2 regions of the Labrenzia sp. 5N genome follow, and region 1 is predicted to be linked to the other one. Evidence: predicted binding sites of a transcription regulator. Region 1 holds the regulator's gene; the other holds the start of a gene.

What was found. Region 1 encodes PhoB, which activates phosphate uptake and scavenging genes when phosphate is short. Its sites were predicted from a motif close to TGTCATNNANCTGTCAT; they were not measured.
Region 2: a site for PhoB is predicted at 7,738-7,754, ahead of phnC (phosphonate ABC transporter ATP-binding protein). Genes of this name have one in related genera too.

The regions. Positions count from the first base shown of each region.
Region 1 covers NZ_JAAZTM010000002.1:241,393-256,978, forward strand. The annotation lists gene argF (ornithine carbamoyltransferase) at 1-182, opposite strand, end outside; gene HEP89_RS01915 (aspartate aminotransferase family protein) at 182-1,378, opposite strand; gene HEP89_RS01920 (GcrA family cell cycle regulator) at 1,820-2,356, shown strand; gene phoB (phosphate regulon transcriptional regulator PhoB) at 2,682-3,383, opposite strand; gene phoU (phosphate signaling complex protein PhoU) at 3,464-4,159, opposite strand; gene pstB (phosphate ABC transporter ATP-binding protein PstB) at 4,191-4,952, opposite strand; gene pstA (phosphate ABC transporter permease PstA) at 5,000-6,352, opposite strand; gene pstC (phosphate ABC transporter permease subunit PstC) at 6,352-7,821, opposite strand; gene HEP89_RS01950 (substrate-binding domain-containing protein) at 7,887-8,927, opposite strand; gene HEP89_RS01955 (substrate-binding domain-containing protein) at 9,282-10,232, opposite strand; gene HEP89_RS01960 (ATP-binding protein) at 10,436-11,791, opposite strand; gene HEP89_RS01965 (SRPBCC family protein) at 12,036-12,521, opposite strand; gene HEP89_RS01970 (MBL fold metallo-hydrolase) at 12,692-13,594, shown strand; gene HEP89_RS01975 (DUF1499 domain-containing protein) at 13,607-14,605, opposite strand; gene HEP89_RS01980 (hypothetical protein) at 14,795-15,232, shown strand; gene HEP89_RS01985 (hypothetical protein) at 15,520-15,586, shown strand, end outside.
Region 2 covers NZ_JAAZTM010000020.1:1,151,630-1,167,215, reverse strand. The annotation lists gene HEP89_RS25790 (SH3 domain-containing protein) at 1-2,059, shown strand, start outside; gene HEP89_RS25785 (Lrp/AsnC family transcriptional regulator) at 2,066-2,527, opposite strand; gene HEP89_RS25780 (aminotransferase class V-fold PLP-dependent enzyme) at 2,632-4,098, shown strand; gene HEP89_RS25775 (class II glutamine amidotransferase) at 4,115-4,903, shown strand; gene HEP89_RS25770 (STAS/SEC14 domain-containing protein) at 4,988-5,359, opposite strand; gene HEP89_RS25765 (HD domain-containing protein) at 5,499-6,119, opposite strand; gene HEP89_RS25760 (helix-turn-helix transcriptional regulator) at 6,169-6,738, opposite strand; gene HEP89_RS25755 (DapH/DapD/GlmU-related protein) at 6,827-7,453, opposite strand; gene phnC (phosphonate ABC transporter ATP-binding protein) at 7,853-8,686, shown strand; gene phnD (phosphonate ABC transporter substrate-binding protein) at 8,745-9,659, shown strand; gene phnE (phosphonate ABC transporter, permease protein PhnE) at 9,842-10,690, shown strand; gene phnE (phosphonate ABC transporter, permease protein PhnE) at 10,702-12,036, shown strand; gene HEP89_RS25730 (lytic murein transglycosylase) at 12,194-13,381, shown strand; gene HEP89_RS25725 (tetratricopeptide repeat-containing diguanylate cyclase) at 13,432-15,036, opposite strand; gene parA (ParA family partition ATPase) at 15,223-15,586, shown strand, end outside.

The sequences.
Region 1 (15,586 bases):
GTACGGGTCGACGGTTGTTCGAAGATCATGGCCAGCACCTTGCCGGCCAGAGGACCCTGGCCGCGATGCACGCCGTTGCGGCTCGACTTGATCTTCCGGCTGGTGTCCAGGATGGCGCGCAATTCGTCGCCTTCGAAGTCCGTCAGATCCAGAAAGTTCCGGTAGGTTCCGTTTGCGGTCATCAGGCCGCTCCTTCCGCCAATTTCGCTTCCATGGCGACAGCAGCCTGTTCCAGGCGCTCGACAGCAATGGAAATTTCCTCTTCGCTCATGGTCAGCGGCGGCATGATGCGCACCACGTTATCGCCGGCAGGAACTGCCAGCAGACCGGCTTCACGGGCTGCAAGCACATAATCTGCCACCGGCACCACGCATTTCAGACCGAGCATCAGGCCGTTGCCGCGTACTTCGGCCAGAACGTCCGGATGGCTATCCACCAGTCCGGCCAGCTTCTGCTTGAAGCTGAGCCCCTTCTGACGGACACCTTCCAGGAACCCGTCTTCCAGAACGACGTCCAGAACGGCATTGCCGACTGCCATGGCCAGCGGATTGCCGCCAAAGGTGGTGCCGTGGGTCCCGGGGGACAGCGCCGCTGCCGTTTCTGCCGTTGCAAGACATGCGCCCATCGGGAACCCGCCGCCGATACCCTTGGCGATTGCCATCAGGTCCGGTTCCACGCCCGCCCACTGGTGAGCGAACAGCTTGCCGGTCCGTCCGACACCGGTCTGGATCTCGTCGAAGATCAGCAGAATGCCGTTGTCATCACAGATCTTGCGCAGCGCACGCAGGAAATCGGCCGGAATTTCGCGGATCCCGCCTTCGCCCTGCACGGGCTCGATGGCGATCGCGGCCGTTTGCGGACCGATGGCATCTTTCAGCGCATCCAGGTCTCCTGCCGGCACCTGGTCGAAACCGGGAGCCTTCGGGCCAAAGCCTTCAAGATATTTCGCCTGGCCGCCAGCCGCGATGGTCGCGATGGTCCGGCCATGGAAAGCGCCTTCGAAGGTCACGATGTGGAACCGCTCGGGGTTGCCGTTGTCATAATGATAACGGCGCGCGCATTTGATGGCAGCTTCCATCGCTTCCGCACCGGAATTCACGAACAGCACCTTGTCGGCAAAGGTTTCCGCGCACAGGCGCTGCGCCAGTCGTTCGCCATCCGGGATCTGGTGTAGGTTGGAGGTATGCCACAGCTTGGCTGCCTGATCCTGCAATGCCTTGACCAGATGCGGATGGGCATGACCGAGTGCGTTGACCGCGATGCCGGAACCGCAATCGAGGAATCGTCGGCCATCGGTGGTAACCAGCCAGACGCCTTCCCCATGATCGAAAGAAAGGTTCGATCTTGCGTAATTTCCGAATAGTGCAGTCGCGGACATAACCTCGTTTGTCTCCTTTAAACGCCCCTGCTGTCCCCTGCGTCGCCCCGACGCCGGGCCGTCACCTTGAAAAGATGCCGAAGGGCCAAAACGCAACGTGCCGCCCCGATGAGGCGGCACGCAGCGGCTTTCTTATACACTGCCGGTACCATGCACTGTCAATGGAAATGGCGCACAAGACATTTCATGTGCTGCGGAGGGCGGATTTCATAAAATTCTCAATGACCTCGCCATAATTGGGGAAAAGTCGTTTCATCCCCAACTGGTTTGGGTCGAGTGGTTGCCTGACAAATTAACGTTATTGTAACCTCTCAGCAATCAGACACGAGATCTCGTGAGGCAAATCACCAAGAGGCACTAGATCTGCCAGCATTAAGCGTGCTTGCGCATGCTTAACACGGGGTTAATGGCCGCAGGACGGTCAAACTAAAGGGTGCGGCAATGAGTTGGACAAACGAACGAGTTGAGCTTCTCAAAAAGCTTTGGGGCGACGGCTTGAGCGCAAGCCAGATCGCAGGCGAACTGGGTGGTGTTACCCGTAACGCCGTGATCGGCAAGGTGCACCGCCTTGGCCTGTCCGGCCGCGCCAAGTCCACCTCTTCAAGCGCCAAGCCGCGCCGGCCGCGCACCGCAGCTCCTGCAACGGGTGCAGCGCCGAAGAAACCGACGACGTCACATCCGCAGTCGATCGGCGCGACGGCCCTGAAAGCAGACATCTCGCCTGCACCAGTGGTGGCCGCCAAGCCACGCGTAGAGCCGATTGCAGAGCTCGTTCCGATCTCGCAGCGGGCAACCATCCTGACGCTGACCGAGCGGACCTGCAAATGGCCGATTGGCGACCCGGCAACCGACGACTTCTACTTCTGCGGCCGCCAGTCCGATGCCGGCGTCCCCTACTGCGCTCATCACTGCAAGATCGCGTATCAGCCGGTCGCCGACCGCCGCCGCGACCGCAAGACGATGGCTCAGGCAGGCTGATAACCGCGCACCGAAGCAATTCATGAGAAAGCCCGCCATCTGGCGGGCTTTTTTTGTTTGGGCCTTCCATTGACCAGATGCCCGACCCCGAACAGTGACCTCCCACGGCTTAATCACGGCACCGATCCATGCAGTTTCCGTTCCATCAAATCAAACCTTGTTTGACCGCTCCGCCACGACAGTGACTGCAGGATCAGCCCCGACACCGACACAACTGATGGGGTGGTCGCAGAAGAGAACCTTGCTCCGCGAAAGGCACATAACCGCTGAGAAACAAAAAGCCCGCTTGAAAGCGGGCTCCTTAATTCCATTCTGCAAGTTGCGCTCAGGCAGTGGCAGAGGTGAACTGGTCATTGAAGGCGTATCCGGCACCACGGACGGTACGGATAGGATCCTTCGCCTTGCCCTTGTTCAGAGCCTTGCGCAAGCGACCGACGTGAACATCGACAGTGCGTTCGTCCACGTAGACATCGTGACCCCAGACCCCATCCAGCAGTTGTTCACGGGAGAAGACACGGCCAGGCGATGTCATCAGGAATTCCAGCAGGCGGAATTCCGTCGGCCCCAGGTGTATTTCCTTGGTGTTGCGGCGAACACGGTGCGTTTCGCGATCCAGTTCGATATCGCCAGACCGCAACATGCTGGACACCACTTCCGGGCTTGCCCGGCGCAGGATGGCGCGCACGCGGGCCATCAATTCCGGTACCGAGAAAGGCTTGACCACGTAGTCGTCGGCACCGGTCGACAGGCCGCGGATGCGCTCTGCTTCCTCACCGCGTGCCGTCAGCATGATGACCGGCAGGCGCTCGGTATCCTCGCGCGCCCGCAGGCGGCGGCACAGTTCAATTCCGGACAGGCCCGGCAGCATCCAGTCGAGCAGCAACAGATCCGGCAGGCTTTCCCGCAGGCGGATTTCCGCCTCGTCACCCCGGACACAGGACTCGACCGAGTACCCTTCCGCTTCCAAATTGTATCTCAAAAGAAGGCTGAGCGGTTCTTCGTCTTCAACGATGAGCACCTTCGGCATACATCTCGCTCCAATTACCGCAACCGGCGCCGAAGCGCCGGCCGTTAAGATCTTCTGCAAATCCGACGATTACCAGCGGGTCAGACCGCGCCTGTTTCGTCGACCTTTGCCCGGTCTTCCGGCAAACGCTCGCCAGTGACCATGTAGTAGACGTTCTCGGCGATATTCGTCGCGTGATCGCCGATGCGCTCGATGTTCTTTGCGCAGAACAAGAGATGGACGCACTGGGTAATGACCCGCGGGTCTTCCATCATGTAAGTCAGGAGTTCGCGAAAGATCGACGTGTAGATCGCGTCGACCTCGGCGTCGGCTTCCTGAACCCGGCGGGCGGCTTCCGCATCCTTCCGGGCGTAGGCATCCAGCACCTGCTTGAGCTGCGAAAGAGCGAGTTCCGTCATGTGCTCCACACCGATCGCAAGCTTCTTCGACTGCAAGTCGCTGTCGATGGCGATGACGCGCTTGGCAACGTTCTTTGCAAGATCGCCAACACGCTCCAGGTCATTGGCAATGCGCGTTGCGGCGGTGATTTCACGCAGGTCCTGCCCCATCGGCTGGCGGCGGACGATCAGCTCGATCAGCTTCACTTCAAGTTCGTTGTAAAGGCTGTCCAGCCGGACATCGCCCTTGATCGTCGCCTTGGCAAGCTCCAGATCCTGCGACACCAGCGCGGACACCGCATCGGCGAAAGCCTTTTCGGCAATACCACCCATTTCGGCAACCTTGCCGGCCATGGCCGTCAGTTCGTCATCGTAAGCCGAGACTGTATGTTCAGACATCCTGTGTCCCCTTCAGAAACCTAAAAAATGCTTAGCCGAAGCGGCCCGTAATATAGTCCTGCGTACGCTTGTCCTTCGGATTGGTAAAGATGTCCTCCGTCAGACCTTCCTCCACCAAAATACCCAGGTGGAAGAACGCGGTACGCTGAGACACACGGGCAGCCTGCTGCATCGAGTGGGTCACGATCACGATGGTGAAGTTTTCCCGCAGTTCGTCGATCAGCTCTTCCACCTTCGCGGTCGCGATGGGGTCGAGCGCCGAGCACGGTTCGTCCATAAGGATCACTTCCGGGCTGACGGCAATCGCACGGGCAATGCACAGACGCTGCTGCTGACCGCCCGACATGCCGGTGCCCGGCTCGTCCAGACGGTTCTTGACTTCTTCCCAAAGCCCGGCCTTCTGCAGGCTGGAGGCAACGATTTCATCAAGCTCGGACTTGTTGCGGGCCAGACCATGGATCCGCGGACCGTACGCAATGTTGTCGTAGATCGACTTGGGAAACGGGTTCGGCTTCTGGAAAACCATGCCGACCTTGGCACGCAGCTGTACGGGATCGACCTTGGGATCGTAGATGTCTTCACCGTCGATCTTGATCGACCCTTCCACACGGCAGATGTCGATGGTGTCGTTCATGCGGTTGATCGTCCGCAGGAACGTCGACTTGCCACATCCGGACGGACCGATGAAGGCAGTCACGGACCGCGGCTGGATCTCGATGTCCACGTCCTTGATGGCGTGGGTATCGCCATAATAGACCTGCACCTTGTTCGCGGAAATTTTGCTGTCGGTCATGGTTTTCGCCTGTTCAAAATTCGGCATCTCGTTCATCGGAGCAATCCTTACCAGCGGCGTTCAAACCTGCGGCGCAGGATGATAGCGATAATGTTCATGGTCATGAGGAAGACCAGCAGCACGATGATCCCGCCCCAAGCGCGTTCATAGAAAGCCGGGTCGGCGCGTTTCGCCCACTCGTAGATCTGGGCCGGCATGGCCGAGTTCGGAGAGAAGAAACCGGCAGCCACACCGTCCGGGAAATTGGAGGCGATGAAGCCGACCATCCCGATCAGGAGCAGCGGAGCGGTTTCCCCAAGCGCCTGTGCCAGACCGATGATCGTGCCGGTCAGAATGCCCGGCATTGCCAGCGGCAGGACATGGTGGAAGATCGACTGCATCTTGGAGGCGCCAATGCCAAGGGCCGCATCGCGGATGCTCGGCGGAACGGCCTTCAAGGAGGCGCGGGTGGAGATGATGATCGTCGGAAGTGTCATCAGCGTCAGCACCAGGCCACCGACCAGCGGTGCGGATTGCGGCAGATGCATGAACTGGATGAACACCGCCAGACCGAGAATACCGAACACGATGGACGGAACGGCGGCCAGGTTGGAGATATTCACCTCGATCAGATCTGTGAACTTGTTCTGCGGAGCGAACTCTTCCAGGTAGATGGAAGCGGCCACGCCGATCGGCAGCGACAGGAACAGCACCACCAGCATCATGAACAGCGACCCGATCATGGACGCCCCGATGCCGGCCTGCTCCGGACGGCTGTCGGAAGCATCGGTTCCGGTGATGAAGGCCCAGTTGAAGCGTTTCTCCAGAATGCCGGCGGACTGCATCTGGTCAGCCAGATCCAGGTGTGCGGCATCCAGGTTCTTGTCTTCGGCAAGATCCTCGCGCTTGACGCGGCCCTTCAGGTAGCCGTCGACACGGGATGAGGCGATCAGCTCGAAGGTTACCGTCGAACCGATCTTGTCCGGGTTGGCAAGCGCAAAGTCACGGACCGTGGCGGCAGCACCCGACGAGAACAGCTTCTGCAGGTCTTTTGCCGACATGTCTGTGGTGATGTTTGCACCGGCGAGTTCCTTGGCAAAGGCGTCATCGATGATGGCCCGGTACTTGGACGTCTTGACCACCGACTTTTCCGCTTCGGCAATCTGCTCCTGATTGAGCGGGACATCCACCTTCAGGAAGGTCTGGCTGAAGGCGCCAAGGCCGTTGGACAGGATTGCCCACAACAGCGCAACGAGGAAGAACAGGCCGATGCCGATGGCAATGATGCCGTAGAGCTTGAAGCGCGCTTCAGCGGCGTTGCGCTTTCTGGTCAGCGGATCGAGTTCGAGGATCGACGTGGTCTTGTGCGGGGTCGGAGCACTGGTCTTGCCCGACGGTGGCGTAAGGGTCGTGTCGGTCATTAGTCGTACTGCTCCCGATATTTGCGCACGATGTAGAGCGCGACGATGTTGAGCCCCAGGGTCACGACGAACAGGGTCATGCCGAGTGCGAAGGCGACAAGGGCTTCCGGGGAGGCAAAGTCGGCGTCGCCGGTGAGCTGGCTGACGATCTTCGCGGTCACGGTGGTCATCGCTTCGAGCGGGTTCATGCTGAGGCGGGCAGCCGCGCCGGCCCCCAGAACAACGATCATGGTTTCACCGATGGCGCGAGAGGCCGCGAGCAGGATGGCCCCGACGATCCCCGGCAGGGCCGCCGGCAGTATGACCTGCTTCACGGTTTCCGAATGGGTGGCACCAAGCCCGAGCGAACCGTCACGCATGGCCTGAGGCACAGCGTTGATGATGTCGTCGGAGAGCGAGCTGACGAAAGGGATCAGCATGATGCCCATGACAGCGCCGGCGGTGAACACCGAGGAAGCACCGGACATCCAGCTTACGCCAAGCGCACCGCCGGAGCCGAAGACGTTCATCAGAAGCGGCCCGACTGTCAGCAGCGCGAAGAGACCGTAAACGATGGTTGGAATACCGGCCAGGATCTCGAGCAGCGGCTTGGCGACCGCGCGTACGTGCGGCGTTGCATACTCAGACAGGTAGATGGCAGCGAACAGACCGATCGGTACGGCAACGGCGAGTGCGATCAGGGAGATATACATGGTCGCCCAGATCAGCGGCACGATCCCCAGCTCCGATCCGCCGCCGAAGCTCGGCGCCCAGGTCAGGCCGAAGAAGAAATCCGCGGCCGGATAGAGCCGGAAGAACTCAACCGTGTTGAAGATCAGCGACAGCACGATGCCGACAGTCGTCAGGATGGCGATCGAGGCTGCTGCAATCAGGATATAGCGGACGACCGTTTCCACGACGTTGCGGGCACGGAAATCCTTGTTGGTGCGCAGAACACCGACAGCGAAACCGATCAGGCCGACCGCCAGAACGCCGATTGTCCGCAACAGCAGGCCTGTACCCGAGATGCTGCGGTATGTCTGCGCGGCCCGCAACGTTTCGGCGGTCACTTCGGAACCGAGCGCGACACCTATCTCGCCGAGACGGCTGCGCACGTCGGTCAGATCGGTGCGGATGGAAGACGCCATGTCGGCCGACATGGCGCCCTGAGAAACGGCAAGGTCGAGACCCTCGGCAACACGTACGACGTCGCTCATGACGAGGTCGAGTGAACTTGCGGCAATGGTCTCTTCGGAAATCTTGGAGGAAACCTGACTGTCAAGAATGATGGGCTGGAAGATCAGCCACGCAATGAGCAGCAGGAGGGCAGGAACCAATATCGAAACAACGACGTTCCAGCCGTAATAACCAGGCAGGGAATGGAGCTCTCGCACATCCCCTCCGGCAGAACTTAAGGCTTTTCCGCGGCCGACTATGTATCCGGCGACAGCCAGAACCAGCAGCGCAATAAGAATATATGGAAGTGACATAGGGCGACCCAACCGGCAAAGAAGAAAGAAAGGGCGGCCGAAGCCGCCCTTCCGGAAAGATGTGCTTAGTTGCCCATCGTTTCTTCGGCTTCGATGGAAGCCTGCGTAGCTGCAAGCTCCGGATCGGAAACCAGGCCATACTGGGCCAGCGGGCCGTCCGGGCCAGCGATTTCGTCAGAAACGAAGAACTGAGCGTATTCTTTCAGGCCCGGGATAACGCCGATGTGTGCCTTCTTGATGTAGAAGAACAGCGGACGGGAAACCGGGTACTCACCCTTGGCGATGGTTTCGGTGGACGGAGCGATACCGGCCATCGTTGCCACTTTGAGTTTGTCGGTGTTGTTTTCGTAGAACGCCAGGCCGAAAACGCCAACGCCGTTCGGGTTGGAGTCGATGCGAGCCAGGGTCTCGGTGTAGTCGCCGTCGATGTCGACCGACTTGCCGTCCGTGCGAACTGCGATGCAGGCGTCTTCAGCGTCGTCTTCGGACATGCCGCCGTCGATCATGGCTTTCAGAGCGCCGGATTCTTCGCAGCCAACAGCCAGAACTTTTTCTTCGAACACTTCACGGGTGCCGTGCTTGGTGCCCGGGATGAAAGCAGCGATTTCCGCGTCCGGCAGGGAAGCGTCAACTTCGGACCACTTGGTGTACGGGTTGTCGACGATCTGACCGTCCTTCAGGACTTTCGGGGACAGAGCGTTGAACCACTGAACCTGGGTGAATTCGTTGAAAGCCGGGCCGTCTTTCTGGGAAGCGAAGACGATGCCATCGTAGCCGATGCGGACTTCGATGATGTCTTTCACGCCAGCTTCGGCACAAGCCTTGATTTCCTTCTCGCGGATAGCGCGGGAAGCGTTTGCGATGTCGATGGTGTTTTCGCCAACGCCGGTGCAGAACTTCTTCAGACCAGCAGAGGAGCCACCGGATTCAACGACCGGTGTCGGGAAATCGGTGTTTTCGCCGAATGCTTCAGCAACGATGGAAGCATAGGGAAGAACCGTGGAGGAACCAGCAATCTGCACCTGGTCGCGAGCCTGAGCCGAACCAACGAATGCAGTGGAAGCAACGGCAAGAGCAGTTGCGCTAACGAGGGTCGTAAATTTCACTTGACCACTCCCTTTGAATGTCAAGGTTTCTAGATGATCACCGCGCTTGGATGTGCACGAGCGATGCGGGGAACCTAGGCTCCACGGATGAGAGTTCTATGACAGTTCCTTTTCAGTTTTGTGACAATTTAAGATGCTGAAATTACTCAAGAAAACCTGTTCCTTGACGGTTTTATGTCGCAAAGGGTCACAAAAACCCGTCTCGAGGTGCACATGGTGCAGCTCTCGCTTGCCTCGGCAAAGCTGACAGGCATCCCTTTTATCCATCTGGCGAGCGTCATGCCTGATCAGGGAAGCTTTCAGGCACCTGCCGCAGCGGCCGAATGGGGTTTTGCATTGCCCGGTTCGGCTCGATCAGAGTTGCAAGGCCGGCAACGCCATTGCGTCGGTCGCCTCTTGCCTGCGTTTTTCGGCAGACAGGGGAATCAGTCCCTTGCTCGCCAGATACCCATCGTCGCCCCAGGCCTCTTCGCTGGTAAAGGCAGCCACATACTCCTCCATGCCAGGAATAAGGCCGACATGTTCCTTCTTGATGTAGAAAAACAGCGGGCGGGACACCGGGTATTCCCCGGAGGCAATCTTTTCGAACGTCGGCTCGACCCCGTTGACGCCAACGCTCTGGATCTTGTCCCGGTTCTGCATCAGGAAGGAATAGCCGAAGATGCCGACCGTCACGGGATTGGCCTCCAGAGCACCGACAATCAGGTCGTCGTTCTCGCCCGCTTCGACAAAGCTGCCGTCCCGGCGAATGCGGGTGCAACCGTCCTTTTCCAGATCCTTGACCGACTTGCAGCCTTCTTCCATGACAAGTTCCTCGAACGCATCACGGGTGCCGGAGGTCGGAGGCGGTCCAAGCACCTCGATTTCCTCATTCGGCAAGTCCGCATCAATGTCAGACCAGGCGAGGTTGCCGTTGTCGACAAGCTGTCCGTCCTTCGGAAGTTTCTCGGCCAGCGCCTCGAAAATCTGCTCCACGGTCAGGGTGAATTTCGGGCCATTGCGCGAATTGGCCAGCACGATGCCGTCATAACCGATTTCCACTTCGACCGGCGTGACGCCGTTTGCGAGACAGGTGTCCAGTTCCGAAGGCTTCATGCGCCTGGATGCATTGGTGATGTCCGGCGTGTGTTCACCAACGCCCTTGCAGAACAGGTTGAAACCGGCGCCTGAGCCCGTGGATTCGACAATCGGGAACTTTACGCCGTTGCTGCCGACTGCTTCTGCGACCGCGGTCGCAAACGGAAATACCGTTGACGAGCCGACGATAAGCAACCGGTCACGGGCTTCGGCGGTCAGGGATGCCAAACAAAAAACGCCACACAACACAGCGCGGGCTGAAAAATACATCGGCACGTTAAAACTCCTGGACAAAATGCTGGCGCGATCCGGCAAGACAGGCCTTCCTTCCGGCGGATCGCCTGACCGGTCACAAAAGACTTTTCCGATCTTGCAGTGGCAAGTCTCTAGCAGTCTCGCGTCTCAGGAATACGACAGTCGCCAATCCGGCATCAGGCGGAGATCTTCTCGGGCAGACCTTCAACGTTCTCCATGGCAGGCAAACTGACCTTGAACGTCGCCCCCTGCCCCGGCTCGCTTTCCACCTCCAGCCGGCCCCTGTGGCGTGTCAGGATGTGCTTCACGATGGCAAGCCCGAGGCCCGTCCCCTTCATCGCCCGGCTCGATTCGACATCGACCCGGTAGAACCTCTCCGTCAGGCGCGGCAGATGCTCACGCGGGATGCCCTCGCCGTAGTCGCGTACCGAAAGTTGCCAGGTCAGTGCATCCTGCGGCGCCTGCGGTCTTTCAAGACCGACGTCGACGAACTTGCCGTCATGGCCGTATTTCAGCGCGTTCTCGATCAGGTTTTCCGTCACCTGGATGAGCTCGTCCCTGTCGCCCCTGATCCGCACGGGAGTGTCCGGGAGCTGAAGCCGGATCTCGACGCCCATGTCGGAGGCCAGTGGAGACAGCGCATCGGTCGTATGCCGGACGATTTCTGACAGATCGACAGCATTTGCGGGCCGGACGTGCGCCTTCAGCTCGATCCGCGACAGCGACAGGATATCGTCGATCAACCGGCGCATACGCCCCGCCTGGTCCAGCATGATCGACAGAAACCTGTCTCTCGCCTCCGGATCGTTGCGCGCAGGACCTTGCAAGGTCTCGATAAATCCGGTGAGCGAGGCCAGAGGCGTGCGCAGTTCATGGCTGGCATTGGCGACGAAATCCGTGCGCATGCGTTCAAGCCGGCGATTTTCTGTCAGGTCCTGAATGACCACCAGAATGAAGTCCGGCAAGCTCGGCATCTTTTCCAGGCCTGCGCTTCCGGGCATGTAGATCGGCGAGATATGAGCCTCGTACCAGGTTTCGGTCGGCACCTTCTCGATCCAGCTGATCTTCTCGGCCTCACCCGTTGTGCAGACACGGTCGAACGCTTCCAGCAGCGAAGGAGCCCGGAGCGAGAAGGACAGAGGATCCCCCGGTTTCACGCCTTCGTAAATCGACAGCGCCTGCTTGTTGACATAGCGGGTGATGCCCCGCCCGTCGGCAACGAAGCAGGGTGTCGGCAACGCATCAACAGTGACCTTCATGCCCGTACCCGGCCACATCCTGCGGATTTCCCGCTGGGCATTCAGCTTGACCCTGCGGCTCGAAGACTTGCGCGGCACGAAACAGGCCACAACAACAATTGCCGCCATGGCGAGCAGCGCCGTCGTCAACGGCACTTCATGGACGATGACCGCGCCTGCGGCTGCAGCAAACGCGAACAGCAGAATCCAGCGGGCTTCGCCAAGTCGGGTCAGCGGCGATGCGGCCTGCCGGTCTTCAGCAGGTTCTTCGATTGGCGAAGGCGGTTGGGTCATGGACGGTCGAGCGAATTCGTTTCAGCGGTTAGGTGTCCCGAGTGCAGACACTATTTCGACGTCTCAGTAAATGTGCAAGGCCGGAATAGGGAGATCGGGGCAGCATCGGACCACTCCCCTAACACGGAAAGCATGTCAGCCAAGCGACAATCAAATACACCCCTGAAAATGGGCTCCGACCCACCAACGCTGTTCGCGTCAGGTGAACCGAAACTTCCGAACCGGCGCTAAATACCCGCACCAATCACCGATTTTGAGGCAAGGGATGTCTGGCGGCGGATTTCAGGTTGTCCAGAATACGCGGCCAGCCATCAGGCTGGCGCATGCGTTCCAGATATTCCGCTCCCGCTTCGCCATGTCTCAGAAACTCACTGTGAACGATTTCAAGGCGCGTGCTGTCCCCGGCCTCGCGGAAGTTCACCATGACACGGCTTGCCGTCGCAGGATCCGCAACTTCCTCGCCATCCCGGCTGACCTGCCAGGCCAGACGAATGTAAAGCGGCGGTTCCAGCGAGAGGACGGTTCCCCAGACCCTGTGCTGGCCTTCACTGTCGATCTCATAACAGCTACCACCCGCGTAGGGATCGATACCCGCCTGAACCTTGCCGTCGCCCGCATCCTTGAAAGGCGATGTCCACCACAGATCAAGCCGGTCGACAAACAGTGAAAACGCCTGGCTCCGCGGCAGATTCAACATGCCTTCAACCCGGCACTCGGTGTCATGTGTCATGATTTTCCGTCAAATTCGTTCTTTCCAACCCAAAACGCACTGTTTCACATTTGGACCCGGCTTGGCAAAGTACCGCTTCCCTAGCCGATTCAAACGTCAGATACATGACGTAAAGACCGAGGCAGAACCTGCCGAAACTGTCGCCCCTGGCGGAACCAACTGGAGACATCATGAAGCACGATCGCACGTTCGATCCGCAATATGGAACTGCCGTCGAGCTGATGCCGGGCGTGCGCCGGCTAACGGTAAACAACCCGGGGCCTTTCACCTTTCATGGCACCAACAGCTATCTGCTGGGGACCAGTCGGCTGATCTGCGTTGACCCCGGGCCTGCCCTGGAAGGCCAGGTCGACACCATCTTGAAGGCTGCACAAGGCGCAGTCATCGAGGCGATCCTGATCACCCACACGCATGTGGATCATTCGCCGGGCGCACGGCTGTTGAAAGAAAGAACCGGTGCCGAGATCATCGGGTGCGGGCCGCACCGGCCGGCACGAGCGCTTCTTGAAAACGAGGTCAATCCACTCGACGCCAGCGGCGACAAGGACTACGCGCCCGACAGGTTGCTGGAAGACGGCGAGATGTTCGAGGCCGCAGGCATTTCGCTTGAAGCCGTCGCCACGCCCGGCCACACGTCCAACCATCTGTGTTTTGCTCTTGCCGGGGAACCGGTTCTGCTGTCCGCCGATCACGTCATGGGCTGGTCAACATCGGTCGTCGCCCCACCCGACGGCAGCATGCGGGACTACATGGCCTCGATCGACAAACTGCTGGCCCGTTCCGAAACCGTCTATCTACCCGGACACGGCGGTATTGTTCGCAATGCCATCGACTACGTCCGCGACCTGAAGCGGCACAGGCACGACCGGGAAGCCTCTATCCTTCATGAACTGGCAAAAGGCGAAAGATCGATTCCGGAAATCGTATCGGTGCTCTATGCAGCGGTTGATCCGGCGTTGCACCCGGCAGCAGGTCTGTCCGTATTCGCGCACCTGGAGGACCTTGCGGACAGAGGCCGCGTCGAGGCCAGTCCGGAGCTGTCTCTTGCCGCCCGCTATCGCCTCACCGGCTGAGCCTGCAAGCGATCAGCCTTCCAGATCGACCGCATCCAGACCTTCGGCAACCGGCGCATCCTCGTCCTCGAAATAGGGTTTGAAGCTCGGCAACGGAATGGTTTCGCGCAAGTCTTCAACCGGTTCGGCCGGCAGGTCTTCTTCCAGCTCTGTCTCGTCGACCGAAAGCCGCGCCAGATCGCCGTATGTTTCCAGAAGCACACGGTCGATCTCGCTGAAGACAAGACGGATGCGGTCCGCATTGTCGGTCAGGTCCTTCAGCGGTGTGCGCGAACGCGAACGAACGTCAAGCAGGGCCCCCACCGAATCCGGCCGGACGCGCAGTACGATATCGTGTTTCAATCCCAGGATCTGCGAAGTGCCCTCAGCCTGCAGATAGGTCGGTGCATCGAGGAGATCGGGCGGCAATTCATCAACGACCTGCCAGTTCAGACCTTCAAGCGCCTTGACACTCGCCGCATGCAGTTGAGCGATAGAAATGCGGTATCGGCGCGGAACGATATCGGGGTAAAGACGGTCTTCCGCCGAATTGGCCATAGCAGTCATGCCCGGCGCGGCACCCGTATAAGCGGCAACGGCCGGCCAGACGTCTTCAACAAGCGCGATGTTCAGCCAGTCGAGAAAAGGTTGTTCGCTTGAAGCCACATTTGTTTCAAGTTCGGGTGGATCGGCTCGGTTGGTGGCCAGGTCGCTCGCTCCCGCGTGCATGACCAGCATTCCGACCACAAGCACGGGCGTCGCAAGCGCCAGCAGCCCCAGGAACAAACCTGTGAGCGCCGCCGGCACGCCGGGTCCGCCATAAGTCCAGATCCGGTGGAAGCCGAACAGGGCAAGCAGGATGGCAGCGAGCGCAATCGTAGCCGCTGCAATCAGAGACAGGACAAACACATCCGCGTCGATCAGGCCGAACCGCTTTGCCAGAAAAGCAATTGCCGCAAGCGCCAGCGCCACGGAGCCGGTCGTGCGACTGGCCGGTGCCGAAGCTGTTTTATAGACGGCGTAGCGCTTCATGAGATCCTATCTCGCCTGGCTTGCCGCATCGGCGCGGCAAGGTGTCCACCTGATTGTTTCTTCGTTTACAGCCAATTTGTCAAAAATGAACTTCACTTCGACAGCGAACACATCATACATTCCTTCTGGGCAAACGATAAACGTGCAAGCAAGACACGCCGGAAATACAGTTGCAAATCGGGGTAAGGCATGACCGGATTGCGGTCCCGTCATACGGCGAGCGAACAGGAACACCGCGCTGCCGGTGACGGAAAACAAAAGGCGTTTTCACCATTTGGCTTGTTTCGGCCAGGCTCTGCCAATATCTGCCTGTGCCACCTGCTGGTTCTGACGATACTCCTGTCGCCCATCGCCCTGGCATTTGCGATCCTCTATGCCGAACCGGGCGGACGCTGGCTGCAAGCCCACTATCATTACCTGCGGACAACCATTGCCCTCTTGGTCATAGGCCTCGGCACAGGAGGCCTGATGATCCTTCTGGGAGCTTCGATCTCTTCTGCATTGATGCTGGCCGGACTGGGCCTTTGTGCCACGACGGTACTGCTCAGCTACGCGCGATCGCTGCTAGGATTCTGCAGTGCCTTGCGGGGCTCTCCACTACGGAATCACAGAAGCTATTTCATATGAATGGGCAGTCATATACTTGCTCAAATGACTGGCAGGCCTAATTCGTAAATAAATCCTTACTGTATTACTTCAAATCCGGCCGGGATTCGTTACATCTTGTTATTGTTTTTGACTGGCCGATTTCCGCCAATAAGCGCATGCTTTTTCACATTCATTGCGAAAACCGGCTGAAAGGCGTGTTTTCTGCCTTCCGTTTGCCGCAATTGGATACGACATGCACACCGCCCGCGAGCCAAGTAAACTTTAACCCAGAGAGCGGGCACTGGAAAAGACAACGGACGAGACAAATGTCTGAGCAATCTGCCCGCCCTGCCCCGAAGCAAAGCGCCGATGCGAAACTGGTGAACCTCTACA
Region 2 (15,586 bases), on a different contig from region 1:
TGTCCAGGGCCTGAGTTCGGAAGCACCACCTATCTATGTCTCGACCGAGCCGTCCATTCTCGTGCAGACCGAAGGCACGCCGATCTTTGCGCCAGTCAAGGGTGATCAGGGGCTCAGCTTCGTGGTCAACAGCAACTGGGACATTCTGAAAATCGACGAGAGCGGCGAACTCTATCTGCGCGATGAAAAATCCTGGATGAAAACCAAGGACGTCTCGGCAGGGTGGGAAGCGGTCGACAAGCTGCCGGATCTGATCGGGTCTCTTCCAGATGACGATAACTGGAAGGAAACCCGGGAAGCGATCCCGGGGGAACCGTTCGCGGACAATACTCCGCCGAAGGTGATCTATTCAGACACACCGGCCGAAATGATCGTCTTTGACGGCGAACCGGCTCTGGAACCGGTGGATGGCACCGATCTGGAATGGGCGTCCAACACCGAAAGCGACGTGTTCTTCCTGAAATCGACGTCCACCTGGTACATTCTGGTATCCGGCCGCTGGTTCAAGTCGACCTCGCTCGACGGGCCGTGGACTTTCACCACTCCGGACATGCCCTCCGATTTTCAGAACCTGCCGGAAGACGCGCCTTACTATTCGGTCCGTTCGTCCATTCCAGGCACTTCTGAAGCCTCGCAGGCACGGCTGAAAGCCAGCATTCCGACAACGGCTCGCGTTGAGGTCGGTTCCGTCAGTGCGGATGTCTCCTATGCCGGCGATCCGGAATTCGAGAAGATCGACGGCACGTCGATGTCCTACGCGGTCAATACCAGCGACCAGGTGATCCAGGTCGGTGCGAAATACTACGTGCTGCAGGACGGTGTCTGGTTTGTCGGAGACAGCCCGGAAGGACCATTTACGGTTGCCACGGCGGTTCCTGACGAGATCTACACCATTCCGCCGTCTTCCCCGGTCTACAACACCACCTATGTGCGCATCTACGACAGCGAACCGGGAGCGGTCTGGTACGGCTACACGATGGGCTATCTGGCTGGGTTCCTGTCCTGGGGCGTCTTCGTTTACGGCACAGGCTATTATTATCGGCCCTGGTACCGTCCGGGGCTGCGCCCGATCTACTTCCCGCGTCCGGTGAGCTACGGGATCGGTGCCTTCTACAATCCGGTCCGTGGCACTTTCGGACGCTATGGCTATGCCTACGGTCCGCTGCGCGGCATCGCCGGCGGTGGCATCTATAATCCGCGTACGGGCGGCTACATTCGCGGTGCCGCCATCAGCGGCCCGCTCGGCAGTGCAGGCTTCATCAGCGCCTATAATCCGCGGACCGGCAATCGTGTCGTGGTTGGCGGAGCCCGGGGCATTTACGGCTCCTGGGGTGGCAAGGTCGTAAGCGGGCCGGAATGGTCACGCACGCGCGATATCCAGGCTGGCGCCGTGCAGCGCTGGAAGCAGGACGGCAATCTGGGCCGTGTGGCAAATCTTGATCGCCGTGGTGACGTCTTTGCCGGCCGGGATGGTAGCGTCTATCGCCGCGATGGTGAGAAATGGCAGAAATTCGAGGGTGGTCGTTGGGGCGAAGTCGCTGCGCCCTCCCGCGAGGCAATCCAGGACCGCATGGGTGACATTGGTGCCGGACTGGCCGGGGGAGCGATCGGCGCCGGCGCAGGAACAGCCCTTGCCAACCGCCCCCTTGGCGACAAGATCCAGAACCGGCCGAATGTTCAACGCCCGACCAACCTGCCTGCTGGCCAGCGTCCGAATATCGAGCGTCCCAACGTCCAACGCCCGAATGTTCAAAAGCCGAATGTGGAGCGCCCAAACGTCCAACGCCCGGCGCAGCGGCCCAACGTTCAGCGCCCCAATGTGCAACGCCCGAATATCCAGAAACCGAATGTGCAGCGACCGGCGACCCGCCCTGCCACACGTCCGGCGGCCCGGCCCCAGGCGCCTGCACACCTGAGCAGGGACAACCGGGCGAGAACTGCAGGCAACCGGCAGGTCAATCGGCAGCGCAACGTTCAGCGCTCACGTCCGCAGGCACGCCCGCAACGTCATGGCGGCGGCGGCGGTGCGCGCAGGGGAGGCGGCGGACGCCGCCGCTGAGAAAACCTAGATTGGAAGGTCGCGGGCATCCGCGATCGATTCCATGGTCATGTACGACGTGACCGTATCCAGATCAACTTTCTCGATCAGGCGCTGATAGACGCGGTCGAAGGCATTCATGTCTTCGGCCACCACTTTCAGCATGTAGTCGTAGTCTCCGGCAATCCGGTAGAAATCGATCACGTTCGGAATGGCCACCACTTCGCCCCTGAACCTTTCCAGCCACTCCTTGGAATGGTGCCGGGTCCGGATCATCACGAAGACCGTGAGGTTCAACCCGAGCTGCGCCGGGTCCAGCCGGATCGTATGTCCTTCAATCAATCCACTGTCGTACAGCGTTTTCAACCGGCGCCAGCAGGCATTCTGGGAAAGACCGACCTTGTCGGCAAGGTCTCTTTGCGAAAGACGTGCGTCGCGTTGCAGGGCGCGCAGCAGCGCGCGATCAATATGATCGAATTTTTTCTCCATGTTCGATCAATTGACACGATCTGGAGCCTAAAACAATCGAATGAGGTGAAGATATCCCAGTGAAAGGGGTCGTATGATCCGAAAAAGGCGTTTCGGAGCACAAAATGACCCAAAAAACAGGCACGGCACTCGATCATTTCATCGAGGAACTGAAATCTCCGGACCTGATTTCCCGCCTACGCGCGGGATTGATCGGCGAGGGGGCAACCATTTCAGGTCCGTTCGGCGAGCGCGAGCTGATCTATGCCGACTACGTCGCCTCCGGGCGGGCTCTGCGTCAGGTCGAGGAATTCGTTCTGGAAGAAATCCTGCCGGTCTACGCGAACAGCCACACCGAGGCCTCCTACTGCGGCAGCGCAATGACACGAATGCGGGAGGCTGCGCGATCTGAAATCGCCCGCATTTGTGGGGCTGACCAGGGCTACGCGACGGTCTTTTGCGGCTCGGGGGCAACCGCAGGCCTTAACCGGCTTGTACATCTTCTTGGTGTTTCGGCCGCCGCAGAGCGGGGAGAACAGCCACTTGTTGTGATCGGTCCCTATGAACATCACTCAGACATTCTGCCCTGGCGCGAGAGCGGAGCGGAGGTGATCGAGATAGACGAAGCGGAGACTGGTGGTCCTGATCTTGCGGAGCTCGAGGTTGTCTTGCGCAAGGCGGGGGCCGGCCGGCTGATTGTTGGAGCATTCTCGCTGATGTCCAACGTAACCGGCATCGTTACCGACGACGTGGCGGTCACACGCGTTCTGAAGCGTTACGGCGCACTCAGCGTTTGGGATTGCGCGGGTTCCGGCCCTTACCTCCCGGTAGATATGAAAGCCGGCACGGATGCCCAGAAAGATGCGGTTGTTGTCTCGCCGCACAAGTTCATCGGTGGGCCAGCCGCGTCAGGCGTCATGATCGTGCGCAAGGAAGCTGTCAGCAAGGCGACACCGGTCTTTCCGGGCGGAGGAACGGTACGCTTCGTCTCGCCCTGGGCTCACGATTATTCAGACAATCTTTCAGCCCGCGAGGAAGCCGGTACGCCGAACGTGATCGGCGATATCCGGGCGGCGCTCGCCTTTCTGGTCAAGGAAGCCATTGGGCAGCGGCTCATGGACGAGCGGAACGCCGCCTGGCGCGCCAAGGCGCTGGCGGTCTGGCGTGACAATCCGGCGATCGAGATCCTCGGAAACGACAAGGCCCGTCACGTGCTACCCGTGTTCTCGTTCCGTGTGAAGGATCTGGAACGCGGAGGCTATGTGCACCAGCAGCTCGTCACCCGCATGCTATCGGACATCTATGGCATCCAGGCCCGTGGTGGCTGCGCCTGTGCCGGGCCCTATGCCCATCGGTTGCTGGATATCGGTCCGGAACAGTCCGAAGCGTTGAGGGCCGGTATTCTTTCCGGTGAAGAACTGAAGAAACCCGGCTGGACACGGCTCAATTTTTCAGTGCTCATGACAGTAGACAAGGCGGACAGGATCATTGCCGCCGTCGAAGATCTGGCGCTGCATCCTTATCCGGCCGCGGATTACTACGCGTGCGATGAAACCACGGCCCGGTTCAAGGCCATGCAAGACGCTGCTTGAAGGACACCAAGTCGACATGTGCCGCTGGGCTGCCTGGAGCGGAGCTCCCAAATACCTGGAAGAAGTCATTTGCGATCCGGCGCATTCGCTGATCGACCAGAGCCGCAACGCGCTGTCCTGCAAGACATCGGTCAATGCCGACGGGTTCGGCGTTGCCTGGTACGGCGACCGGGACACCCCTTGTGTCTACAAGGACGTCCGGCCCGCCTGGTCGGATCCAAACCTGTTGCAGATTTCCAAGCACATCCGGTCTCGCCACTTCCTGGCACATGTGCGCGCCTCAACCGGAACGGCGACTACGCGGGACAACTGCCATCCTTTCACGTTCCAGCGCTGGACCTTCATGCATAACGGTCAGGTCGGCGGCTACGACAAGGTGAAGCGCCGCCTCGACAACATGATCCCGGACGACCTTTACCGCGACCGCATTGGCGGCACCGACAGCGAAAGTCTGTTTCTGGTCGCGCTCGCCTATGGACTCAATCTGCACCCGCGCGCGGCCATGGCGAGAGCTGTGTTCGAAGCAGAAGCCCTGTCCAAATACGCCGGAACGACGCCGCACATGCGTTTTGCTGCCGGCTGGTCTGATGGTGAAACGCTCTATGCCGCCCGCTATGCTTCGGACAACCTGGCGCCGACGCTCTATTACCGGGTGTATGACGACGGTGTGATGGTGGTGTCCGAACCGCTGGATGAAGCCCGCGGATGCTGGATGGAAGTGCCTCAGGGCCAGATGATCGAGGTCAGGGACGGCAAGGTGAACCAGGTTGCCTTCCTGAGTGATGAACAGCTCGCCGACGCCTGAGTTTCCGCACTGACCTGCCAGCACTGATTTGCCAGATGAGGCTGGACGGCAGCCTCAGTGGCAGAAATCGCCAAGGGCTTGACCTCAGACTGGCGTTTCGATCCAGTGCCAGGCGATATCGATTTCATCCCGGTCGAAGTGCTTTTCCTGAATGCCGACCATCCGTGCAAACGTGGCGTCGATCGCAACGAGGGCGGCAAGCAGCTTGCTGTCCGTAACGATGGCGATCTTGTTGAGATGCTGCATGTTGGCAAGCACCCACCGGATGTCCGCCTTGGCGGCTTCGAAGGAAACGCCGACATGATCACAAAGAACGACCAGAACGCTGATCTTGCCCTGATCTTCAATCATCTCCTCGGCCTTGGCGATCAGTTTCTTTTCCTGATCAATATCGATTTTTCCGGAAATCTCGACACCGAGAACGGCACCCTGGCTGCGGGGCAGAATGGTGTACATGCTGGTTCCTCCGGCAGTGACTGGACGGCACAACCAGAAGGGTAAACCCAAACACGAAAAATAAGAACCTGCATGACCTTTTTTGCTGACCACCCGGCAAGGCACCAGGCACCCTTGAGCGGCAAAGTCTCTGGTGCAATCAGGCGATTTCCCGTCCGGCGCCCGTCATCATGGTGCGGGTCAGCTCGTCGACTTCGTCCCGCAACTGGCGCGTGAGAGCACTGCAATCGGTACGATCACGGCCGTAACCCAGGTTGAACTCATAAAATGAAGGCGCTTGCCTTGGCATCAGAACGTGCTGAAGCATGGTCTCCAGCTTGTCGAACGCCTTGGCAAGTCGGGCTTCGACGGTTCGTGCCGCTGCATACTCATCCCAGAGAGAGGTTAGCTCCCCAGCCACGTCACCCGGCAGCGGTTCACACAAGGTCAGGAAGTCCCGCCTCTCGCGTTCCTGCCGGTCGTCACCCGGCGTCTGGAGTGGAGCGGGGACATCTCCGGAGATGGCTTCGCCCAGGTCATGCACAAGCGTCAGCTTCAGGAGTTTGAGCAAGTCGACTTCTTTCAGCTCTGGTTCGAACAACAGAACCATCAAGGCCAGTCGCCAGCTATGTTCGGCAGTGCTCTCCGGCCTGCCGCCGGTTGTCGTTCCCGAGCGAAGCGTGTCTTTCAGCTGCTCTGCAGCCTGAAGGAAGTCCAGCAGGCCCGTCAGTCTGGTGTGGGGAATTTCAGGAAGATCGAGGGAAGGGGGCGTCTTTGTCATGGTGGCCAGATTATTGCGGGCCACCGCGCCAGACGAGTTACCGCATAATTTATGCGGAATCCTGTTCTTCACGGACCAGCCGCGCAAACCGTCCGTCTGACAGCGGCAGGCGCGAAATCCGGATGATGCTCTCCGGGATGGTCATTTCCGGAAAATCAACGTGTTCTGTTCGGTAGACAATGTCCGGAGAATCCGGCTCGAACCAGCCATAGTCGGTCAGTCTGTGCTCCGTTGCCCGGATGCCTTCGGACGCAAAACGCCACAGGGGCCGGTTCAGAAACTCGTTCACCGGTGCGCGCCATTCGCAGGCACGCGGTACGGACATGGCCAGCAGCCTGTGTGTGAGGTCGCAGACCAGATGCACGGGAACTGCGGACCGGGAGACAAGATCAAGCAGGGCCTTGTCGGCGGCGCTCTCCGGACGTGCCCTCAGCAGACGGGTGATCTTCGCCCTGTCGCTGTCGTCCGGCTGCGACATGCCACTCTCCCAGCGCGATATCCTCGTCTGCGAGACGCCGAGTTCATGCGCCAGAGCTTCTTGCTTGACCCGGTTCAGAACGCGCCAGCGCCGCAGCGACGGTCCAAGACTGCTTTCAAGAACGGCGGTTTCTGTTTGCATGGTGCAAGTGTAACGCGTCCCGGGAATTTTGTGCAGCGGGAAAAGAGGGCACGGCTCACCAGAGCAGGTGCCCGCGCCACCTGCGGGATCAGCGATACTTCTCGATGAACGCGTCGATCGACAACTTGCGAAAATCGGGTAGCCGTTGCTTCAGCTCTTCATGGGACCAGTCCCACCAGGAGATATCGATCAGCGCCTGTTCCTGCTGTTCGGTGAAACGCCGTTTGATTTCCCTGGCGGCCACACCGCCAACAACGGTGTAAGGGGCGACATCCTTGGAGACGACTGCCCCGGCTGCAACAATAGCTCCGGTGCCGATCGAGACGCCGGCAAGCACCGTGACGTTGTGGCCGATCCACACATCATGGCCAATGGTGACCCAGTCGTCCTTGCGCCACTGGAAGAAATCCGCGTCGTCTTCGCCAAGGTCATAGGCAGCAGCGCGGTAGGTGAAGTGGTGCTGAGAGGCGCGCCAGGTTGCGTGGTTTCCCGGATTGATGCGGACGCGACGGGCGATGGAACAGAACTTGCCGATGGTCGACCAGACGACATCGCCTTCCTGCACGATATAGGAATAGTCCCCCATGCTGCTTTCGCGCATTTCCGTGCGTGCGCCAACCTCGGTCCAGATGCCGAGATCACAATTCAGCACCCTGGCCTCCGGGTGAATGTTTGGGGCTTCGGTCAGGGAAGGCTTCTGGGTCGGGGCGGACATGGATGCTCCATATAGCGTTGGAAGGAGTGCGGAAACGGTTTGTAGCCGTGTTGCTGGCACCGGTCGTGACGCTTTGATGACACTGGCGTGACTCCCGTCACTTTTTTTGCATGCATCCACAGCGGTGAAAACGGCATTTGGCGGGTAGAAGCCTTGTATTTGAGCACTGATTTCCGAGTGAATTTCAGCCAGGCATGTGTGACGCCGAGGGGGCCCGGAAAGCGCTGAGAGCGCTGCGGAATTCCCGCCGGAGATGGTTGTTCTGCCAATGCTTCAGGCAGGGATGTCATTGATTTGTCATAAAATTTTGGGCTCCCCGACAAAGGAATGTCATTTTTCTGTAATGGTCCGGTGGCTCTTGTCGCGCAGCACGACGAACACAACGGACAGGGCTGGCGCGTGATTCAATTTCAGGAAGTCACCAAGACCTTCGGGTCTCGGACCGCGGTCAACAAAGTAAGTTTTAATATCGAAATACCGCAGATGGTCGGGATCATCGGTCGGTCCGGTGCCGGCAAGTCAACCTTGCTGCGCATGATCAACCGGCTGACCCCCGCCAGCGCCGGACAGATCCTGTTCGATGGCCGGGACATTCTCAGCCTGAAAGGCGGCATGATGCGCCGCTGGCAGCGCGACTGCGCCATGGTGTTCCAGCAGTTCAACCTGGTGCCGCGCCTGGATGTTGTCACCAACGTCATGTTGGGGCGCCTCAACGGTCACGGCACCTTGAAGAGCCTCTTCAACATCTTCAGCCAGGAAGACGTCAATTCCGCGCTTGGTGCGCTCGACAGACTGGGCATTGCCCAGGAAGCCACCAAGCGGGCCGAGGAGCTGTCCGGTGGTCAGCAGCAGCGTGTTGCGATTGCCCGCGCTCTTATGCAGGACCCGCACATGATCCTGGCGGACGAGCCGATTGCCTCGCTCGATCCGATGAATGCCAAGATCGTCATGGATGCGCTGCGTGAAATTCACGAGCGCGACAACAAGATCGTCATCTGCAACCTGCACACGCTCGACACTGCCCGGACCTATTGCGACCGGGTGATTGGCATGCGCGACGGTTTCCTCGTGTTCGACGGGGCGCCGGAAGCGCTGACCACGGCTGTCGCACGCGAAATCTACGGTGCCGATGAAAGCTTCAACGAGGCGGCGACATCCACCGCCATCGATGCCGGCCAGCCCGGTTCCAGAGAATCCGCCGGTGCGATGACCCCGGCGGCAGCAGCGGTCTGATCCGGCTGCGCACCCGCTTAACGTCATCAAAATTGAGAACTCTCGGGGAGTGTCCCAAATGAAACTCGTTGCTAAAGTTGCTGCGCTTGCTGCCGTCAGCATAATCGCTTTGAACGCTTCTGTTGCCGGTGCTGCGGAAATCACGGAATTCCGTATCGGCCTGCTCGGCGGCGAAAATGCCTCCGACCGTCTGCGTGCCAACGAATGCCTGCGCGAAAAGACCGAGGAACTGCTCGGCGTTCCGACAAAGCTGTTTGCTCCGGCAGACTACAACGGCGTTATCGAAGGCCTGCTCGGCGGTAACCTCGACATGGCCTGGCTCGGTGCTTCCGGCTACGCAAAAGTCTTCCTGACCGACCCGGAAGCCGTTGAGCCGGTTCTGGTCAAGGTCAACAACGACGGCAGCTACGGCTACTACTCCATCGGGTTTGCCCGCGTCGACAGCGAGATCAACTCCCTGGAAGACATGAAGGGCAAGACCTTCGGCTTCGGCGACCCAAACTCCACGTCCGGTTACCTGATCCCGTCCATCGAAATCCCGAAACTCGGTTACTCCATGAAGCCGGGTGAGTATTTCTCCGACGTCGTCTTCACTGGCGGTCACGAGCAGACCATCGTTGCCGTATTCAACGGCGACATCGCAGGCGGCGTGACCTGGGCTGACGGTCTTGGCGAATGGGAAGACGGCTACAATTCCGGCGCTCTGCGCAAGGCAACCGATGCGGGTCTGGTCGACATGACCGAGATCAAGGAAATCTGGCGTTCGCCGGTGATCCCGGAAGGTCCGGTCGTCCTGTCCAAGAAGCTGCCGGACGACATCAAGGCAAAGATGACCGAGTTGATGGCCAACCTCGTCAAGGAAGACAAGGAATGTGGTTACGGCGTGATGGCCGGTGAAGCACGCGGCTTCGAACCGATCACCCATGCGGCTTACGAATCCATCGTCGCTGCCCGCAAGGCAAAGAGCGAGTAATCGGAAGTTCCGATCTCCGCGCGGGCCGGTCTCCGGCCCGCGTTTTCTCAAGTATCGGCCAGCGGAATCGACTTTCCGCCAGAAGTGGCTCCACAGGGCGAGGATCGCCAGGTTTCGAAGAGTTGATCCAGCCAAGCCACCCCGCTTCGGATGAAGTGAGCATCAAGTAAAGGTCCCAAACAATGGCTGTTGCCGCACTCGAGCAGGAAATCCTGTCCATGCGCAAACGCCGCCAGCTCTATTCGTTGATAGGGTTGCTGCTGGTCGTAGCGGTTCTGGTCTCCGGTTATTCGAAATCCAATTCGATGAATTCCGGTGGATTTATTCAGGGTCTTTCCAAATTCTTCGACTATCCGGGCGAGATCGTCGTAGAAGCCTTTGAAGCCGGTCCGGCCTTTTTCTCGCTGATGCTGCAGTTCGTTCCGGCCATGCTGGAAACCTTGAACATTGCCGCGGTTGCGACCCTTCTGGGCGGCGCGATGGCGGTGGTGCTGGCCATGGCCTCTACACGCAATGTCGACAGCTGGGGACCGTTGATCCCGGTGGTTCGCCGCATCATGGACATTACACGTGCCTTTCCCGAACTGATCATTGCCCTGTTCCTGATTTTCGTACTCGGCTCCAGCCCTGTACCAGCCATGATCGCCGTCGCGTTTCATACCGCCGGTGCGCTCGGCAAACTCTTTTCCGAAGTGAACGAGAACATCGACCGCAAGCCAATCGAGGGCCTGTCGGCCTGTGGGGCCAGCTGGCTGCAACGCATCCGGTTTGCGGTGCTGCCCCAGGTGGCGCCGAACTATCTCAGCTATTTCCTGCTGCGCCTTGAAATCAATGTGCGTGCTTCTGCCATTCTCGGCTTCGTTGGCGCTGGCGGCATCGGCCAGGAACTTCGCCGCACGATCGGCTGGGGCAAGGGTGCAGGCGATGAAACCGCCGCTATCTTCGTCCTTCTGTTCATAACCATCATGGCCATCGACCAACTGTCGTCCTATCTGCGCGGCAAGCTGGTCGGGTCCGGCCGGGCGCATTGAGGGGAAATCTCATGACCGTCGATACGCTCGAAACACCCGTCACCCAGGCTCTGGTCTGGAACCAGGTCCGCCGGCGCGCATGGCTCACGGTCGTCGTACCGCTCGCGATCTTCACCTACCTCGTTTACACGTGGTTCGCCTTCGGGGTGCCGGAACTGCTCTCTCGTGCCCAGCCGGAACGGGCGGTGATCCTGGCAACGGATAGCGTCGCCTACAAAGTTCACGTCACAAAGAGCTTCCGGGACAACGAGTTCGAAGTTGCGATCGAAGGCGAGCGCACCGCTACCTACGACAACGCCAAGGTACCTGACTGGGTGCAGCTCAGCGGCGAAAATAGTGTGGTTGACCTCGGCGATGGCTACAAGGTCGAGATCGATGGCAGGACAGCCCTGTTCACCATCCCGGGCTATGGCGTGGTGGAGGGCACCGCGACTGCCGATGGTGTCGAAACGGTTCTGCCGGCAGGGCCGGCACCGGACTGGATCAAGATCGATCCGCGCAAGCTCGATGTGCGCCCGACCCTTGATCGGCGCCTTCAGGTCACCAAGACGAAGATCGAGGTTCACAACTATTTCGGCGGTTGGGAGAACTTCTGGTTTCCGTTCCGCTCACCACTTTACGGCATGTCCTTCAGCCAGCTTTATGCGTTGGCTTTGAGCTCGGACCGAATGGATCCGGAAACGTCGAACATCTGGTTTATCGTGAACGAGTTTCTGGAAAACCCTGACTGGCAGCACGGCAAGGTTCTTACCGCCTTGTTCGAAACCATCATGATGGCCGTTCTCGGCACTCTCACGGCCGCATTCTTCGGATTGCCGCTGGCGTTTCTTGCAGCTCGCAACTTCACGCCGTCGAAGCTGCTTCGGTTCGGAACACGCCGCCTCTTCGATTTCCTGCGCGGCATCGACATGCTGATCTGGTCGCTGATCTTCATTCGCGCCTTCGGTCTCGGGCCGCTGACAGGAGCTCTGGCAATTGCCTTCACCGATACCGGTTCGCTCGGCAAACTGTTTTCCGAAGCGCTGGAGAACATCGACAACAAGCAGGTCGAGGGCGTGAGGGCGACCGGCGCCAATCAGATTCAGCGGTATCGCTACGGTGTGATCCCGCAGATCCTGCCGGTCTTCGTTTCCCAGGTCCTCTACTACCTGGAATCGAACACCCGGTCAGCCACGGTCATCGGTGCTCTCGGGGCAGGGGGGATCGGTCTCTTGCTGGTCGAAACCATGAAGACCTCGCGCGATTGGGAAAACACCAGCTACATCATCATCCTGACAATCATTGTCGTGATCCTGATGGATCAGACCTCAGGTTGGCTGCGCCGGAAGCTGATTGAAGGCAAATAGGTCCGTCTGACCTGAAAGTGATAAACCCGGCGCGGTAACGGCACCGGGTTTATCTTGATAACTGCAGGTACCCCCTTTTTTGCCGCATTTATGTCGCGCTAGCGTGTCAGCGTTCGGAAATTGCTTCGAAGCTGCGGAGGGGGCTGTGCGCCAGGGCATGCGAAATCATCTTGTGAATGTTGCGTTCGGAACCGGTCTGTCCATGATGGCCATGGCAGGATCGGCCTTTGCGATCGAAAGCTGTGTTGCATCCCTGAAGAAACAGGCTGTTGCCGCAGGCGTCCGGCCGGACATCGCCGAGCGCATGCTGTCAGGTGCAACCTTTGACGAGAAGGTCATCCGGTTCTCGACGTCCCAGCCCGAGCACAAGACCGAAATCTGGGATTACATGGCCTTTCTGGTCGACGCGCAGCGGATCCAGGACGGCAAGGCAAACCTGAAAAAACACAACAGCACACTCACCTCCATCGAAAAGCGGTACGGTGTCGACCGGCACGTGGTTCTGGCGGTCTGGGGCATCGAGAGTGACTACGGCAACTTCCGCGGCGATTTCTACACCCCACATGCTTTGGCCAATCTGGTTTGCGCCGGCAAACGGCGCCAGAAATACTTCCAGGGCGAACTGATCAAGACCATGCAGATTGCTTCACGAGGGGATGTACCGGCCAAAGACTTCGTCGGCTCCTGGGCAGGGGCTTTCGGGCAAACCCAGTTCATGCCAAGCACCTACAACAGTCTCGCGGTCGACTTTGACGGCGACGGCCGCAAGGATCTGGTGAATTCCGTCCCCGATGCCCTGGCTTCAACGGCAAACTTTCTGAAAAATGCCGGATGGAGCAACAGCCGACCCTGGGGATACGAGGTCAAGGCACCGAAGAGTTACAGTGGGCCGTCGGGTCTGAAGAACTATTCCTCCCTGTCGACCTGGGCCAAAAGAGGCTTCACCAAAATCGACGGCGGCGGTCTTTCCGGCAATCTGGATGCAGCGCTGATCCAGCCGGCAGGAGCGGGTGGCCCGTCCTTCCTGGTGACCCGCAACTTCCGGGCCCTGCGCTCCTACAACGCATCAACGTCCTACGGTCTGGCGATCGCCCTTTTGTCGGAACTCGTATCAGGCGGCGATCCGTTCAAGACACCCTGGCCGACGGACAACCCCGGTCTTTCCCGTGCTCAGCGTGTGGAGCTGCAGAAGCTTCTCAACCGCAACGGCTTCAACGTCGGTGAACCGGACGGGAAAGTCGGCCCGGCCACACGTGAAGGCATCCGCAAGGCCGAGGCACGCCACGGCCTCCCGGTAACAGGACGTCCGTCCTGGAATGTGTACTCGGTGCTGGGGGGGAAATAGCCCACGGGCAACCGGCTGAAATAGGGTGAACCCTGCTTGACAGGTGCCGCTCAGGAAGCGTTCTGGGGAATGGAAAGCGGCACACTGGAATGAAGGCAGCTTCTGTTTCTGCCCGTTTTCTTGGCTTGATACATGGCCTCGTCCGCGGTCCTGAGAAGCTCATATTCGAGGTCCGGGCCGTTCGCCTGAACCGAGACCCCGACGCTTGCGCCGACCGTCCTGTCGACCGCCCCTTTGATCGGGATCGGCAGGTTGATGTCGTAAACGATCCTGTCTGCCAGGGCAGATAGACTGTCCGCGTCAGTGCGCCGTGTCGACAGGATCAGGAATTCGTCGCCGCCCATCCGGATGATCGTCTCATCTTGTTGCAGCAAATCCGACAACCGTTCGGCCACTGCCTTGATGACCTGATCACCGACCGAATGGCCATGGTGATCGTTGACGGTCTTGAACCTGTCCAGATCGATCAGAATGGCGGCAACTTTGACGCCGGGGCCCACGGTGAGCCGGGTCGTTTCGAAGAATTTCGACATCATGCGCCGATTGCCGACACCTGTCAGCGCGTCGTGCAGTGCGTTGAATTCGATCTGGGCGTTGAGTTCAAGAAGGCTCGTGTTTGCCTCCTGCAATTCCGTGTTCAAGGTTTCGGTTCTGGTGCGCAATTCCCTCTCGTAATCAGCCTTGCTGTGTGCAAGCCGGAATTCCAGACGGTTCCGGAAATCGTTGCTCTGGCGTTCCGTTTCCTCGGTGAACATCTTCTTTTGAAGTTTCACATAGGCCTTCAGATAGTCGAGTGCACTGCGGTGCTCTTCCAGGGCTTCGTGGGTCTGGGAGAGCTTGAGGTAGAAGTTTCGCGTCCAGTGGTGATAGTCGGCACCGGCAGCGTTCAGCAGACCGTTTTCCAGTTCGACGCGCGCTTCGTCATAGCGTTTCTCTTCGAAAAGGCTCAATCCGAGCACGTAGTAAAGGTGGCAGGCGACCCGGTGATCCTGGCTGAACTGTGCCGCTGCCAGGCCCTTGGCGGCGCAGGCGCGTGCCTCCTTCAATGAGCCGGTTTCCACCAGCGCCGCTCCCAGCACTTCATAGGCATAAGGCAGGTTCACGGCGTTGCGATGCTCCAGGGCATCTTCCAGGCACGCCTTTGCCGCTTCGACGGCTGCCTCGGGACTGCCACACCGCAATTCGGTGCGCGATAGGGTTTGCAGGATGTGCGAACGCTCGTAAACAAGGCCCAGCCGATCGGCGATGTCCATGGCTTCCTGAAGCTTGGACTGTGCCTTTTCGTAGTCATGATAATAGGCGCACATGTTGGCGAGCACGGTCAGCGGCTCGATACCGGCGCGTCCGTGAGTTGCCGCCCCGAGGATCTCCAGGCTTTCTCCCAGAATGGCATCGGCCTGGCTGAGTTCACCGAGGCTGTAGACGCAAACCGACTTGATGACCAGAAGCTCGGACCAGCCTTCCGGATCCTGCCTGGGATCCATCATCGAGAAGGCTTTGTCTGCAAGCTTTGCCGCCGCATCGAAATGACCGGACCAACGCTCCAGCCATGCAAGATTGAACTGAAGGGGACGGTTGCCGGGATCCGGTTCCGGCTGCCGTTTCAGCGCGTCATACAAAAGGCGTTTGCAGAACGCCGGATTGCGCCATCGCAAGGCCCAGCTTCGCTCTTGCAGTTCCTTCAGGTGCGCCTCCCTTGACGGCAGTTTTTAAAAAATACCACTGGTGATCATAGCCATAATTCCGGAAACGCAACGTAAATTCATTTGGATAAGACATAGATTTGTTGCGTTGCGAAAAACATCAGCGCAATATATTGGCGAAATTCTGGAGGTTTAGGCATGTCCGGGCGGATTCTGACGGTTGCACAGCAAAAAGGCGGGTCGGGGAAGACAACCCTTGCGGCCCATCTTGCCGTTGCGCTTGCCAAAAAGTCCGGCGAACCGGTGGCAATCCTCGACGTGGATCCGCAAGGCTCTTTGGGGACCTGGTTCGAGGCACGCGAAGACAACTTTGGCGAAGACAATACCGGTCTTGAATTCCGCACCGCGTCAGGCTGGGGCGCAAGGCGTGAGGCGCGTTCGCTCGCAAAGTCCCATGGTTACGTTGTCATCGATACACCGCCCAAGACCGACAGTGATGCCAAGCCGGCAATCGACGCCGCTGACTTCGTGATCGTTCCGATCCAGCCGACGCCGGTCGATC